2 regions of the Paraburkholderia sp. JHI869 genome follow, and region 1 is predicted to be linked to the other one. Evidence: predicted binding sites of a transcription regulator. Region 1 holds the regulator's gene; the other holds the start of a gene.
What was found. Region 1 encodes FliA, which starts transcription of late flagellar genes. Its sites were predicted from a motif close to CTAAAGTTTNNNNNNNNNNNGCCGNTA; they were not measured.

Region 1 (7,250 bases):
GGGCGTTGCCGCCCGAGGTGGCCGTCATGCCCACCGTACCGCCGGCGCCTTGCTGGCGCAGTGCGCCCGCGAGCGAGGCCGAGAAGTCCACGTCGCGCGCCTGGTAGCCCGGCGTGTCGGCGTTCGCGATGTTCGAAGAGATCAATGCCTGCCGCGTGGCGCGCACATCGAGCGCTTCGCGCCCAAAGGCGAATTCGGCATCGAGTTTGTCCAGCATCGGGCGTTCTCCGTGAAACGAAAAGGATTCGGCGTGAGCGCGGCGGGCTCGCCAAAAGGCGGGGAAACCGGCGCAAACGTTAGGCGCGTGGTCCGAAGGCCTTTGCGCATGGAGTGGAATATTAGGCGGGGGTGGCAAGAACCAATCGGACGAATAGCCGGTAAAGCGCCCCTCTATTCGACGCAAGCGCCCGGGGGCCGCCGCCTAGAATGCGAGTCGTGTTAATGCATTCGATGGAGAACGACGATGCCGCAGACTGCCTCTATCCGTAGGCCGCACGCCGGCCTGGAGCGGCGTGCGCGCGCGCTGTCGTGGCGCGCGTCCTGGACGTGCGCGATTGCCTGCGCATTGGGTGCCGCGAGCGCCCATGCGCAGACCCCGGCGCAGCCCGAGGGCGCGGCCGGGCAGATCTTTATTGCGGGCAACGGCGACCGCGCGGGCTCCGACGCGGCGCAGATGAACGCGCTGCTCGTCAGCAACGCGAAGAAGCCTGCCGGGGCGGCGCCCGTCAATGCTGCCGCCAACGCGCCCGCGAGCGACGCCGCGCCGCTGCGCGCGGCCAGCTACGCCGATCTGAATTCGCGCGGCGTGCCCGAGGATGCGCGCGCGGGCGTCGAGTCGAACGGCATGATCACGATTCCGGGTCCCGGCGAGCGCCCGGCCCAAGGCGACGCGCCGCGCATCGTCACGATTCCTTCGCCGGGTGCGAGCGCCCAACCCATGCGCGTGCCGGCGGCCAACCCGAACAACGCGGGCGCGCTTCAGCGCGTGAACCTGTCGAGCGCCGCGAACCGCGTCGCCCCTGTGGTCGTGGACGCCGGTGCGGCGGCGGTCGCCAACGCGAAGCCGGCTGCGAACGTTGCCAACGCAAGCACCAGCGCACCGCCCGCTCCCAATACCAGCGCCGTCGCCACGAACGTGCAGACCACGCCGCCGGGCCAGCAGGACGGCGAATCGATCCGCGCCGTCGCGCTCAACTTCCTGCAGCAGCAGTCGGCGGGCTTGCCGGGCCACGTGAACATCACGGTCGCGCCGGTGTTTCCGCGCGGCCTCGCCGCGTGCACCTCGCTCGAGCCGTTCATGCCGCCGGGCGCACGCACGTATGGCCACACGACCGTGGGCGTGCGCTGCATCGGTGCGAAGCCGTGGACGCTCTATGTGAGCGCACGCGTGGCCGTCGAGGTGAACTACTACGTGGCCTCGCGCCAGATCGGCGCGGGCGAAGCCCTTTCGGCCGCCGACTTCATGCCGCGCGCGGGCGACCTCGCGAGCCTGCCGCAGACCATCATCACCGATCCCAACCAGGCGACGGGCGCTGTCGCGCTCGCGCGCATTGCCGCGGGACTGCCGCTGCGCACCGACATGCTGCGCAGCGCGGCTTCGGTGGTCATCGGCCAGACGGTGAAAGTGATCGCCGTGGGCAGCAACTTCACGATCTCCGCCGAAGGCAGCGCGCTCAACAACGCCGAGCCCGGCCAGCAGGTGCGCGTGCGCACGAGCGGCGGCCAGATCATCTCGGGCGTGGTCAAGGACGCCGGAACCGTGCAGGTGCAAATATAGGGCCGGTAAGCGCTGGTAAGGGCCGGAACGCGGTGGCTTCAGCCCCGCCCGGCGGCCCGATCCGGCCGTTTCCGGCTTTGTGCGCCAGCACACGTAACAGCATGTAACGGTGGGATTTTCGCGCTAAAGTTCGGCCCGACCTATGCCGTTATCAAGGTCAAATCGATCAGGAAAGCCCATCGTGAAAGTTGACTCCTCCACCCGCAATGATCCGCGCACGCTGCAGGATGGCCTCGCGCGCTCGCAAGCTGATTCGACCGGCGTAAGCGCCGCCGGTACCGACACCGCAGCCACCACTGGCGCGGCAGGCACGGCCGGTGCCGCCCAAGGCGGCGCGAACGTGAGCCTCTCGTCGCTTTCGTCGACGATGCGCTCGCTCGCCGCGAGCGGCTCGGCCGACATCGACACGGCGCACGTCCAGTCGATCAAGGACGCGATCCGCAACGGCACGTTGCAGATCGACTCCGGCAAGATTGCCGACGGCGTGATCCAGACCGCCCGCGACCTCATGAAGCCGACGTCAGGCAACTGACACTCGACCAACGAGCGCCGCGCAAACCTCGCTTTTTTTGGTGCCTAGCAATGAAAGATGCCCTGTTGGCCACACTGATCGACGAACACGCCACGGTTGAGGCGTTCGCGTCGCTGCTCGCCTATGAAGAGAAGGCGCTCGTGTCGGCCGACGGCATGGAGGCGCTGCCGCAGATCGTCGAGCAGAAGACCACGCTCACGCAGCGTCTGGCTGGGCTCGAAAAGGCGCGCGACGCGCAACTGGCAGGCCTCGGTCTCCCCAGCGGCCGTAAAGGCATCGAAATGGCCTGCGACGGCGACACGCGCCTTGCGAGCCAGTGGGCGCTGCTCAAAGGTTCGACCGAACGCGCGCGCCGCAGGAATCTCACGATCGGCATGATGATCCGCACGCGCATGGAGCATAACCGCCGCGCGCTCTCGATCCTGCGCGGCGAAACGGGCGGCGGCGCGATGCTGTACGGTCCCGATGGGCGGCTGCCGGCGTTCGGGCTGTAAGCACCCAGCTCGCCAAAGACAAAAAGCCGAAGCGGTGATGCTTCGGCTTTTTTGTTTGTGCAATCCAGTCGGCCAACAAAAAAGCCGGAGTGCTCCCGCACCCCGGCTTTTTCACCCTCGCCTCACCCGGCCCGCGCTCACAACCGCCGCGCGGACCCGTCTACCGCCTCAATTCTCCTGGCCGGCCCACGACATCTCGCGCAGGCGCGTGCGCAAACGCGCCACTGCCTGGCTGTGCAGCTGGCACACGCGCGACTCGCTCACTTCCATCACCGCGCCGATTTCGCGCAGGTTCATGCCGCGCTCGTAATAGAGCGACATGAGCAGCTTCTCGCGCTCGGGCAGCCGCTCGATCGCCTCGACGAGCGCGCCGCGCAGGCTGTCGTCGAGCAGCGCCGACAGCGGGTCCGAATGATCGACGCAGTAGCGGTCGAGGAACGGTTCGTCCTCGGCGGAGCGGTCGAAGTCTTCGTAGTAAATGAGCTGGCTGCCGTGCAGGTCCTGCAGCATGCTCTGGTACTCGTCGAGCGGCATGCTCAGATGCTCGGCGATCTCCGCCTCGCTCGCCGAGCGCCCGAGCCGCTGCTCCACTTTGTGCACCGCGCTTTCCACTTCGCGCGAGGTGCGGCGCAGGCTGCGCGGCAGCCAGTCGTTGCTGCGCAGCTCGTCGAGCATCGCGCCGCGAATGCGCTGGCTCGCATAGGTCTCGAATTGCGCGCCCTGATCTTCCTTGTAGCGATTGGCCGCATCGAGCAGGCCGATCATGCCGGCCTGGATCAGGTCGTCGAGGTCCACGCTCGCCGGCATTTTCGCCACGAGCTGCAAGCCGAGCCGTCTCACGAGCGGCGCGTACTTCGCAAGCACGTCGGCCTGCGAAATTTTTCCTTGAGCGTTATACATCGACATCGTGCTCTCCACTTCTCATGTCCCTGATTGGCGTCGTCGTGCGCACGTCAGACGTGCTGCGGCGACGTCCGCTGCGCGGGCGTATCGGTCCGCCAGCCCACGTGGGCCGGTGCGGACGCGGATGTTGCATTGGGTGCGGGATGCACACCCGTCACGGCCGCTACGAACGAATCGGCGTTCGCGGCGAGCGTGCTGTGTGCGGCGTTTGTTCCTTGCGTTGCGTGCGTTCCATGCGTTGCATGCGCAGCGTGTAGCTGGACGCCGGCTTGCGGCGCGCCGTCCAGGTCGTCGGCGGGTGCGTCGCCCGCCGCTTCATGTTCTTCGTGCGTCGCGACGAGCGAGCCGCTCGCGCGCGCGGTGGCCGGCGAGCACGCCGAGACCGCGGGCCGCATGGGCCAGTGCGGCAGTTCGGCTGCCACGTGCCGGAAGTCGCGCGCGGCGGATGTCGACGGAAACGCATCGACGATGCAGCGCGCGAGCTTGAGTGCCTGCGCCATGTGTTGATCGGCAGCGACGCTTCCGGCGCTGTCGAGCGACACGCTCAGGTAGCGGCTCGCCACCCCCGCGAGATTCTCGATCGCGGTCTGCGCGTCGCTTGCGTTCGCCACATGATTCGCGAGCACGCGAAACTGCGCGATCGCATGCGCGAAGTGCAGCCGTTTCATGCACGCATAGGCGTCCGTGATCGACTGCGCACCGATGCGCATCACGATCAGCACGTCGTGCGCGTGCATGGCGAGCGGCGACAGCGCGCCTTCGGCATCGAGCTGCGCGTCGATCAATACGATGTCGGCGGGGCCCGAAATGACCTTGTGCAGTTGCGCGCTCGTGTACTGCGCGCGGTTGTCGCGCGAGGCGGCCAGCACGCCGAAGCCGAGCGCGTGACGCCCCACGGCTTCGTCGAGTGTGCGCTCGCCGCGCATCACGGCGGCGAAGTTGCCGGCGCCGCGTACTCCGCCTATCAGCGAACAGACCGAGCGGGGTCCCAGACACTCGTCGATGACGAGTACGTCCTTGCCCTGCGCAGTGAGCGCAGCCGCGAGATTGACCACGGTGGTCGTGCGTCCGGGCGAACCCGCACCGCCCGTCACCGCGACCACTCGCGAGCCTTCGCGCGCGAGAAGCCGGCGCAGCCCTTCTGCCTGATCGATTACGAACTTATCCAAACCTGACCTCGGGAGCCTGCGAATTCGAACGCGTCGAGAGAGCCGACAGCAGCGCCGGGATATCGTCTTCGTGCGGCACGAACGGCGAGCTCTCTCGCGGAATGCAGAAAGCGCTGCGGATCAGGAAGCGGCGCGTCGCCACATAGAGGTTCTCTGGGACCTTCTGGCCCGTCGAGACGTAATGCACCGGCAGCTTGTAGCGCAGCACGGTGTCGAGCGCGCTGCCGAGGTTGGTCGCCTCGTCGAGCTTGGTGAGGATGCAGCCCGTGAGCGGTGCGTTTTCGCTCTGGTAGGCCTGCACGACTTCGTTGAGCGTGTCGCCGTGGTTGGTCGCCGAGAGCAGCAGAAGGCGCCGCACCGGGCGGCCCGCGCCGCACAGCATGGCGATCTGGTCGGCCACGGCGCGATCGCGCTGGCTCATGCCGATCGTGTCGATCAGCACGATGTGCTTGTTCTTGAGTTCGGTGAGCGCGAGCTGGAGGTCCGCGCCGTCGCGCACCGCGTGCACCGAAACGCCGAGGATCTTGCCGAAGATGCGCAGTTGCTCGTGGCCGCCGATACGGTAGCTGTCGGTGGTGAGCAGCGCGACCTTGCTTGCGCCGAAGCGCATCACGCAGCGCGCGGCGAGCTTCGCCGTGGTCGTGGTCTTGCCCACGCCCGTCGGGCCCATCAGCGCGAACACGCCGCCGCGCTCCATGAGCGCTTCTTCGTCTTCGAGCACCGGCAGGTTCGATTCGAGCACCGACTGGAGCCACTCCATGCCGGCCTCTTCGGTTTCCACTTCGGGCAGGCGGTCGATCATCATCTTCACGAGCTGCGCCGAAAAGCCTGCTGCGAAAAGCTGCTTGGTGAGCGCGCCCTGCACCGGGCTGCGGCGCTGGCGCTCGCCCCAGAGGAGGCCCGCGAACTGCTCTTCCATCATGCCGCGCATGGAGGCGAGCTCGTTCATCACGGTTTCGTTCACAACCTGCTCGATGCGCGCGCGGATCGCCTCGCTCACGGTTTGCGCGGCGTCGGCATTCTTGCTGGACGTGGGCGCGGGACCGGCGGCCTCCGGGCCGTGGCCGAGGCGCTGCGCGGCGCGGCGCGCGGCGACATGAGCGGCTTCCAGCGCCCAGTCGGGCGTGCTGGCGTCGACGTCGGGCGGCAGCACCGGGTCGGCGACATTGCCAAGACCACGTGCGGCTGCGGTCGCGGGCGTCATGGCCGGCACGCGCGGCGCATTCTGCTGGTTCGCGATGCGGCGGGCGTGGTCGATCAGCCAGGGGTTCGACTCGGCCATCGTGCGCGGCACGTCGCTCGTGTGCGCTGCGGCGGCCTGTTCGAGGCGCGCGGCGGCTTCACGTGCGACGGCCGGGGCGCTGGCGTTCGCGGCCGGCGCCGTGGACGCAAACGATGGCGCAAAGGCCGGCGTGGCGAGCGACTCGGTCGCGGCCTGCAGCGCCATTTGCAGCGGCGTTTGCTGACCCGGCATGGCTTGCTGTGCCAGCTGCGCCGCTTGCATCGTGGACTGCAGCGTCGCGGGCATCGGCGATTGCGCGGCCTGCTGGCCAGCTGCTGCCCGCGAAGAAGGCGAAAGCGGCGCGATGGCGGCCGAAGCCGCCGACGCTTCCTGGCCGAGCGAGACCGCGGTGTCCGCGGCGTGATCGCCATCGGCATCGGCGTCGGCATTCGCGCCGCCCTTTTCGGCGCCCACTTCCGGGCTTGCGCCAAACACGGAGGAGAACACGTCCGGCATGCCGCTCGCGTAGGGGTTCGCACCGCCAATCGGGGCGGCGAGCGCCGCCGGGGCTGCGCCGGACGCGGCGCGCGGCGTGCGCGGCATTTGCGTCATCGCGGCGGAAGGCTGCGCGAACGGGCCACCCTGGCCACCCTGAGCACCCGAGCCGCCCAGACCTTGCGCTGCGGCAGCATCGGCCGGCGCGATCGCCGCGAGATCGCGGTCCGCGAGCGCGACGATTTCAACGCTGCCGTCGTCGAGCGTACGGTTCGACAGAACGACGGCGTCCGCACCCAACGCTTCGCGTACGAGCCGTAACGCGTCGCGGCTGGTGCCACCGATGAATTTGCGAATGTTCAAGCTGTGCCCCTGATGAGGTGAGCGGCTTATGCCGCCGCCGGTCGTCTGTTGCTGGAATGGCGCTGGATTGCTGCCGGCCGTGCGTCGCTCGCAAGACCTTTTCCGATGTTGGAATTATTTCGAAGGTGAGGCCCCCATGATCGATGGATCAGGGCGGAGAAATGCGGGTAATTCGCGGAATCGGTGACGGGGGGGCGGGCGGAACGCCGGGCAGGCCCGAAGCGCGCGGTAGCGGAACGTGCATGAGGGTTTGCGCCTTGCTGTCCAGCGGGCCAGCAGGCCTTGCGGCAAGTCA
Region 2 (7,250 bases), on a different contig from region 1:
ACAGGGCGCGCTCGCCGACGCCCCCGCCGAGTATCGCGCGGGCATCGCGCACACGGTGCGCACGATGGTCGCAGGCGCCCCGCCCGCGCCGGCCGTGATCGCGAAGATGAAGACGATCGGCATCGAGCTTACGCATGTCTATGGTCTCACCGAGGTGTACGGCCCCGCCGCCGTGTGCGCGGTGCAGGAGCGCTGGCAGACGCTGCCCGACGAGGAACAGGCGCGCCTCGCCGCGCGCCAGGGCGTGCGCTATCACCTGCAAAGCGGCGTGAGCGTGCGCAACGCGCAGACGATGGAACCCGTGCCCGCCGACGGCGAAACGCTCGGCGAAATCATGTTCCGCGGCAACATCTGCATGAAGGGCTATTTGAAGAACGAGCGCGCAACCGAAGAGGCGTTCCGCGGCGGCTGGTTCCACACCGGCGACCTCGGCGTGATGACGCCCGATGGCTACGTGCGCATTACCGACCGCAGCAAGGACATCATCATCTCGGGCGGCGAGAACATTTCGAGCATCGAGGTGGAAGACACGCTGTATCGCCACCCGGCAGTCGCGCTCGCCGCCGTCGTGGCGATGCCGGATGCGAAGTGGGGCGAAGTGCCTTGCGCATTCGTCGAACTGCGGCACGGTGCGAGCGCCACGGCCGAGGAGATCATCGCGCACTGCCGGCTCTTTCTCGCGCACTTCAAGGTGCCGCGCGCCGTGCGATTCGGCGAACTGCCGCGCACGGCCACGGGCAAGATCCAGAAATATGAGTTGCGCGCGCAACTAGGTTCGCAAAGCGCGATCGATGTGGCCGGCACGCAAACCGACACACAAGCCGCGCCGAAAGCGCCTCGGTAAGAACGACATCGGGGCTCGTCGGCCGGTACAGGTGACGCATTCGGGCGGCTCGCGACGCCCGAATGTAACGCCAGTTGACAACCCGCCCCCCGAGCGCGTGTTCCCGATTGTCAGATGCGGCGCTTAATCCTTTCTGCATCAAGGGCCGACTGTTAGATCGGCCTTTCTTGCATGAAGAATCGTATGAAACGAAAGCTTACAAGTGGTCACGTTTTCCTCCGCTTCGGGCCGATAAGCTTTGAACCGTGGTCGCAACACAAAGGCATCCCGATGCCGCGTGACTGACGACGCAACCAAAGAGGAGGTAACTCATGAATACGAAGAGCTGGAAGACCCCCGCCCGCGCCATCGCCGCGGCACTGATCGCCGGCGGCGCATTGATGGGCGCATCGAGCGCCTTCGCTCAATCCGCACCGTATGGGCTGCGTGCCGAATCGGCGCCGCAATACGGCCAACCGCACATGATGCCGGTGGACGCGCGCGTGTCGATCGGCTGGCACGACAACCGTTACTACGACGGCCACCGTTATTGGGAGCACGACGAGTGGATGCACCATCACCCGCACGATCCGGGTCCCCCGCGCTACCGCGACGACGACCATCGTCCGCCGCCCCCGCCGCGTTACTGATCCGCACGACGTACGCGTGATCGAAGGGCCGCCTTCGCAGGCGGCGCCTGAAGCGGCACACCGAGGCCGGTCTTCCCCAGGGGAGACCGGCCTCGGCGCATTTCGGCTCCTTACTTCGCCATGCGTGCATGCCTGCGAAAAATATAATTCGGCATGCGAATCAATGTGAGTGCAATGCCCGCCACACGGTGCATCCGCGCCAGCCATGCTACGCGCCAGGCGCAGCCAGAAAGGCATACGTCAGTAATTGCAGGTAATTCGGAAGTGTTGCCGGCCGCACGCCCGGCGGGTAACGTTGACGGGCGTTTCGTTCCCCGGAGCGCACGGTGTATTCTCATTGCCCGGCCAGAGATGGCCGGGATTTTTTTTGCGCAATCATGAGAACACTAGCGCGCTTCGAGCAGCACACGCACCAGGTTTATTTTCCGATTGCGGACGCAATTTTGCGGACGTAAGGTGGGATTGCCTCTTGAGAACAGGCGAGCCTTGTGCCCCCGGTTGCGACACGGTCCGACCGGGGATTTTTTTGGCGTCTGTGCTTTGGGGGAATCGCGTCTGCCGCAACGGCGCCGCGAGAGAAAGGACTATGACGGATCACCGAATGAGGAGTTCGGATTCGCTCCAGCCAGAGCTAGATCCGTCATGCCGTGCATTATCCGGGCTGAAGGCCGGGGCGTCACTAGCATCTCGCGCAAAGAACCATTACATAAACTGGCAAGATATGGGGACGGACGTCGAAATCCGGCCCGTGCGCATCGGCTAACATTGTGGTTTCGCCTGCTGTTCCCACCCGCCTGTGCCCACTTTCACGCTTGCCCATCCCGTCACCGCGGAACTCGAGATCCGCAAGAGCCGCTTCATCGCGCACGCCATTCCCGTTGCCGACCGCGAAGCCGCCATGGCTGAAATCCGCCGTCTGCGCGAAGAGCATCCCGCCGCCACGCACGTTTGCTGGGCGCTGCTCGCGGGCGGCCAGTCCGGCATGTCCGACGACGGCGAACCCTCCGGCACGGCCGGGCGCCCGATCCTCGAAGTACTTCGTCATCACGACCTGGACGGCGTGCTCGCGGCCGTGGTGCGCTATTACGGCGGTGTGAAGCTCGGCGCGGGCGGCCTCGTGCGCGCCTACACCGACGCCATCGCCAGCGCCTTGCAGGGGGCGGAGCGCGTCGAGCGCATCGCGCAGGCGCGCCTCACGGTCGAGCTCGGCTATCCCGAAGAAACTCGCGTGCGCCACTGGATCGACCAGGAGCAGTTCACGCTCGTGGAAAGCCAGTACACGATGACGGTCCGCCTTACGATCCAGTTGCCCGCGACCGCCGTGGACGCCGCGCGCAACGCGCTGACCGACCTCACGCAAGGCCGCGCGGGCTTCCCCGAGCACGTCTGAAGCGGGCGACCGGCTGCGGGCGACCGGCTGCGGGCGGCCCACAGCCGCCCCCGTGCAAGCCTCTAACTTTTCAAATTCTTTTCAATTCTTTCATTAAGTTTCATGAAAGCTTGCCGTAATGAAAGCATGGCCGCGCATTCGCGCGTTCCGTCGACTCGACGCACCAGAACGAACGGACTTCTTTCATGGCAAGCACGATCACGAACACCACCGCCAGCCCGAATAGCGCGCTGAGCGACGCCGCCCAGTCGATCATCAGCGGCGCGACCAACTCCTCGCTCGACGTCAACCAGCTCGTCAAGGCGCTCGTCAACGCGAAGATCGCGGGGCCGAGCGCCATGCTCACCGCGAAGCAGTCCGCCAGCAACACGACGCTCTCCGCGTTCGGCACGCTGAAGTCGGCGCTCGCCTCACTGCAAACCGCACTCGAGCCGTTCAAGGACGGCGCCGCGCTGCATCGCTTCACCGCCACGACCAGCGAGAAGGACAAAGGCCTAAGCGCCGTGGCCGGGAAGAACGCGGTGCCGGGCAGCTTCACGATCGAAGTCGATCATCTGGCAACGGCGCACAAGCTCGCCTCGGAAAATTTCGACGCCGGCGCGACGCTCGGCGAGGGCAGCCTCGACATCTCGATGGGCGGCAAGTCCATGCACCTTACGATCGCCGCGGGCAGCAACAAGCTCACGGATGTCGTCGCGGCGATCAATCGCGCGAGCGACAATCCGGGCGTCACGGCGTCGATCATCACCGGCTCGGATGGACAGCACCTCGTGCTGAGCGCCAACAAGACGGGCGCGGCCAACACGATCGACGTGCAGGCGGGCGCTGGGGTCGACACGCGCCTCGCCTCCTCGCAGATGCGCGAGGTCGAAGCGGCCAGCGACGCCGAGTTGCACATCGACGGCACGCACGTCACGAGCGCGAGCAACACGCTCGAGGGCGTGGTGAGCGACATCACGATCAAGCTCGAAAACGCCGCGGCGGGCACGAAGCAGACGCTCACCATCGCACCCGACACCGAAGCGACCGGCACGGCCATCCGCAATTTCGCCAAGGCGTACAACAGCTATATCGACGCGCTGGGCACGCTGACGGCCTACACGCCCGGCACCGATTCGACCAGCGCGCATGCGGGCGCGCTGCTGGGCGACTCCATCGCGCGCACGCTCGCAGCGTCGCTGCCCTCCGCCCTTTCGGCGGGCGCGAAAGGCAGCGACGGCATACGTCATTCGCTCGGCGAGATCGGCATCACGCTGAGCAAGACCGGCAAGCTGGAAATCGACGACAAGGCATTCACGAACGCGCTGCGGCCCGACAATCGCGCGATTGCCGCGCTGTTCGGCAGCGGCGGCATGGCCGACCATCTCAACGACGCCATCGCGCCCTACGTCAAGTCGAGCGGCATCATCGAGCGGCGTACCGACGCCATCAGCAAGGAGCTCGAGGACATCAAGAAGCAGGCGACGATGCTCGATGTCCGTTCAGCCGAACTCACCACGCAATTCAGCCGCCAGTTCACCGCGCTCAATAACCTCATGACGACGATGAACAAGAACCAGCAATATCTGACGCAGCTCTTCGGCGGCGCAAACAGCGCGGGCGCCCTCGCGACGAATCACAAATAAGACTTGAATGCGCGAGGCTCGACGCTAGCAAACATCGAAAATGGACAAAAAAAAGGCCGCCGAACTAATCGGCGGCCAACAGGGGACGTGAAGAACAACCGCGAATCGAACTATCGAATCGACCCGACCGCTCCATCATGGCGAGCCAAAATTAAGACAAACTTAAACGCGCACAAAAAAACGATCGGGAATTCCGGCGCGATAGCGCGCAGGCAAATGAAAGAACGCGTAATAATGGGCTGGCTATACTTGATCTCGTTCGGGCCGCCATACTTTCGCGCCCGCATGACCGACTTCTACCCAACCCGGAAGAGCCGCCATGTTTGATCGACTGCATCGGTTTATCGAAGGCGCAGGTCCCGAGCGGCGCCATCGCGTCTGGAGCAAGATGCGCATTTTCGTGGCGGCAATGGGCACGCTCGGCTCTGCCGCCGGCATTGCCATCGCGGTGATCGGTCTCCTCAACTTCGACCACCAGAAGGTGATCGCCGGCGTGGCCGTCATCATCGTCTGCACGGCGATCTACGTCTCGATCCTCGTGCGCGACCGCAATCGCGTCGACTAGGCCACGCCGCCATGGCGTTAATGCGTCATTGCGGCGTCACTGCAGGTTCTGACCGCCGCGCGTGACCTGAACGGCCGTCGCGCCCACGTAGTCGGCGCGAATGCTGTCGCCCACCTTGATCTTTTCGAGCGGCACGTCCGGCGGCGCCACCACGACGACCGTGCGGTTCGGTCCACGCAATGCGACCTTGCGGCTCTTGCGGTCGATCTTCTCCACCGTCGCAATCACCTGAACGCTATGCGCCGTCGCCGCCACGCCACCGGAAGCGGGCATGGTAGCGGTCGTGTCGATGCGCGAGCGGATGCCTCTCGTGGCCACCTTTTCGGCGCGCAGCAGCAATGCCTCCTTGTAGAGGATGTTCACATGATCGCCGGGCTTGAGCTTGCTCACGTCGCCGACGGCGGGATCGACCGCGACCGTCACCAGGTTGCGCCGCGCGCCGCGCAGCGTGACCGAATTGGTGGCCGCGTCGATGCTCACGACCGTGGCCGTGGTCTGCACCTCGCCGATCTGCAACTGGGCGTTAGGCGCGCTTTCAGGCGCGGCATCGGACGCCGTCTGCGCACGTAGCGGCACGTGCGGCGACACGCCGAGGGCAAGCACGAGTAGGGCGCCGACGAGCGGCGCGGTAGAACGATAGCGCGTGGACATGTGGGAACTCCTTCTGTGGATCATCAATGGCAAGAGAGCGGCATTGCACCGCTCGCACACATCAAGCGTTGTTCATGCAAGTCTCTTCGGCCGCACAACGCAGATAGTGGGCATACACACGCTCGCGCTCCTCGTTCGCGAGCTGACGCTTTTCGGCAAGCCGCAGCATGCGATGCCGATCCGCGCCAAGCGTCGCGTAGTAGCGCTCGGCATGCAGGCGCTTGAAGCGCGTATAGAAGTCCGGGCCCGGCAGGCCGGAATCGGTCGAGAGCAGCGACGCATAGTCGGCCTCCCCCGGCTCGCACAACGCGGCCGCGGCCGCCTCGAGCTTTTCGTAACGCACCCGTAGCGGCACGTCGCCCGCGAACAGGGCATGAAACGCGCCGTACGGCACGAGCGAGCGCCGGCTCGCGGCGCGGCGCAACAAACGACCTACCTTTTCATCGAGTTCTTGATTCATCCGCAGCGGCCAGAAAGCGGGCCGGCGCCTATGCCGCGCGTCGTGTGACGTAAAGCGCGATGCATTGGGCGGCCCGACAGGATTCAGGGACCCGTTTCGCTGCGCGATACGCCGCGCGGCGAATCCGGCATTCTGCATTCGTTCATTCGAATCCAATCCGCATTCGAATCGATTCGAAATGTTTGCGAAAAACATTCTGCCCAAAAAAATCAAATCACTCCCTGAAATTGCACCATAGTCGTTGTCAGGTGCAAAAAACGATAACAAACATCATGCGGCGCGTCCGACGCCATTTAATTCATAATGGATAGAGCCGCTCCAACTCAATATCCGCTGAAGACTGAATTGGTCATACAAAACAATGCATAGCGTTGCTTTTCTATATTTGAGCAAATAAGTCAGGTTATCTTGCCGCAATGGGAGCAAACTTCGCATTGCGGGATCGACGCGAAATAGCAACGCCCATTGTTGACCGATGCGAACCGGTTGTTTTTCCCGTTAGTTCAGGATTATCCACAAGTCAAGCAGACTATTTTTCCGCTAGCTATACACATTCCCTACAAAAACAATTATTAATATCCGCTGCGGAACACCGAGGCGTTTCGCAACAAGCGCCCTTCACCGGGCGTCGATTTCGCCGTCCGTCATGCCTCTCGCGTCACCGCACCGGCGCGCGATCCATGGCAAGCGACAAGACCCGCTTGCAGGAAGGGTTACAGGAGCGGCACATCCGCAATGCCGCGTGTCCGGAATCTTTCGTCGACGAGTGAACACATGCTTACCCGAACCGAGAACCTGCCGAGCGTCGCGAGAAGAATGGCCGCCGGCCAGATGTTGATGGAAGGCGCGACCGTGAATAGCGTCGCCGACTCACTCCACCTTTCCGCCCAGACGGTGAGGCGCTACAAGTCCATCGTCGAGGACGGCGGGCTTGCTGCGCTCCAGCAGATGAGCGTGGGCGGCCGTCCTTCGGTGCTCGATCAGGCCGCGCTAGGCTGGATCGCGAGCGCCCTGCACGGCTCCGCTCGAGAGCACGGCTTTGCGAGCGATGCGTGGACCAACAGCCGCGTGCGCGAGCTGATCGGC

Region 2: the regulator FliA is predicted to act here: its motif matches at 2,956-2,982, upstream of fliD (flagellar filament capping protein FliD).

The regions. Positions count from the first base shown of each region.
Region 1 covers NZ_JAYMSC010000055.1:16,965-24,214, forward strand. The annotation lists gene VSR72_RS42255 (flagellar basal body protein) at 1-217, opposite strand, end outside; gene flgA (flagellar basal body P-ring formation chaperone FlgA) at 464-1,777, shown strand; gene flgM (flagellar biosynthesis anti-sigma factor FlgM) at 1,959-2,309, shown strand; gene VSR72_RS42270 (flagellar protein FlgN) at 2,360-2,803, shown strand; gene VSR72_RS42275 (RNA polymerase sigma factor FliA) at 2,972-3,703, opposite strand; partial or broken gene VSR72_RS42280 (MinD/ParA family protein) at 4,093-4,875, opposite strand; gene flhF (flagellar biosynthesis protein FlhF) at 4,868-6,955, opposite strand.
Region 2 covers NZ_JAYMSC010000027.1:27,029-34,278, forward strand. The annotation lists gene VSR72_RS32975 (acyl-CoA synthetase) at 1-844, shown strand, start outside; gene VSR72_RS32980 (hypothetical protein) at 1,156-1,473, shown strand; gene VSR72_RS32985 (YigZ family protein) at 2,270-2,863, shown strand; gene fliD (flagellar filament capping protein FliD) at 3,049-4,488, shown strand; gene VSR72_RS32995 (DUF2964 family protein) at 4,808-5,053, shown strand; gene VSR72_RS33000 (hypothetical protein) at 5,090-5,704, opposite strand; gene VSR72_RS33005 (hypothetical protein) at 5,766-6,164, opposite strand; gene VSR72_RS33010 (helix-turn-helix domain-containing protein) at 6,939-7,250, shown strand, end outside.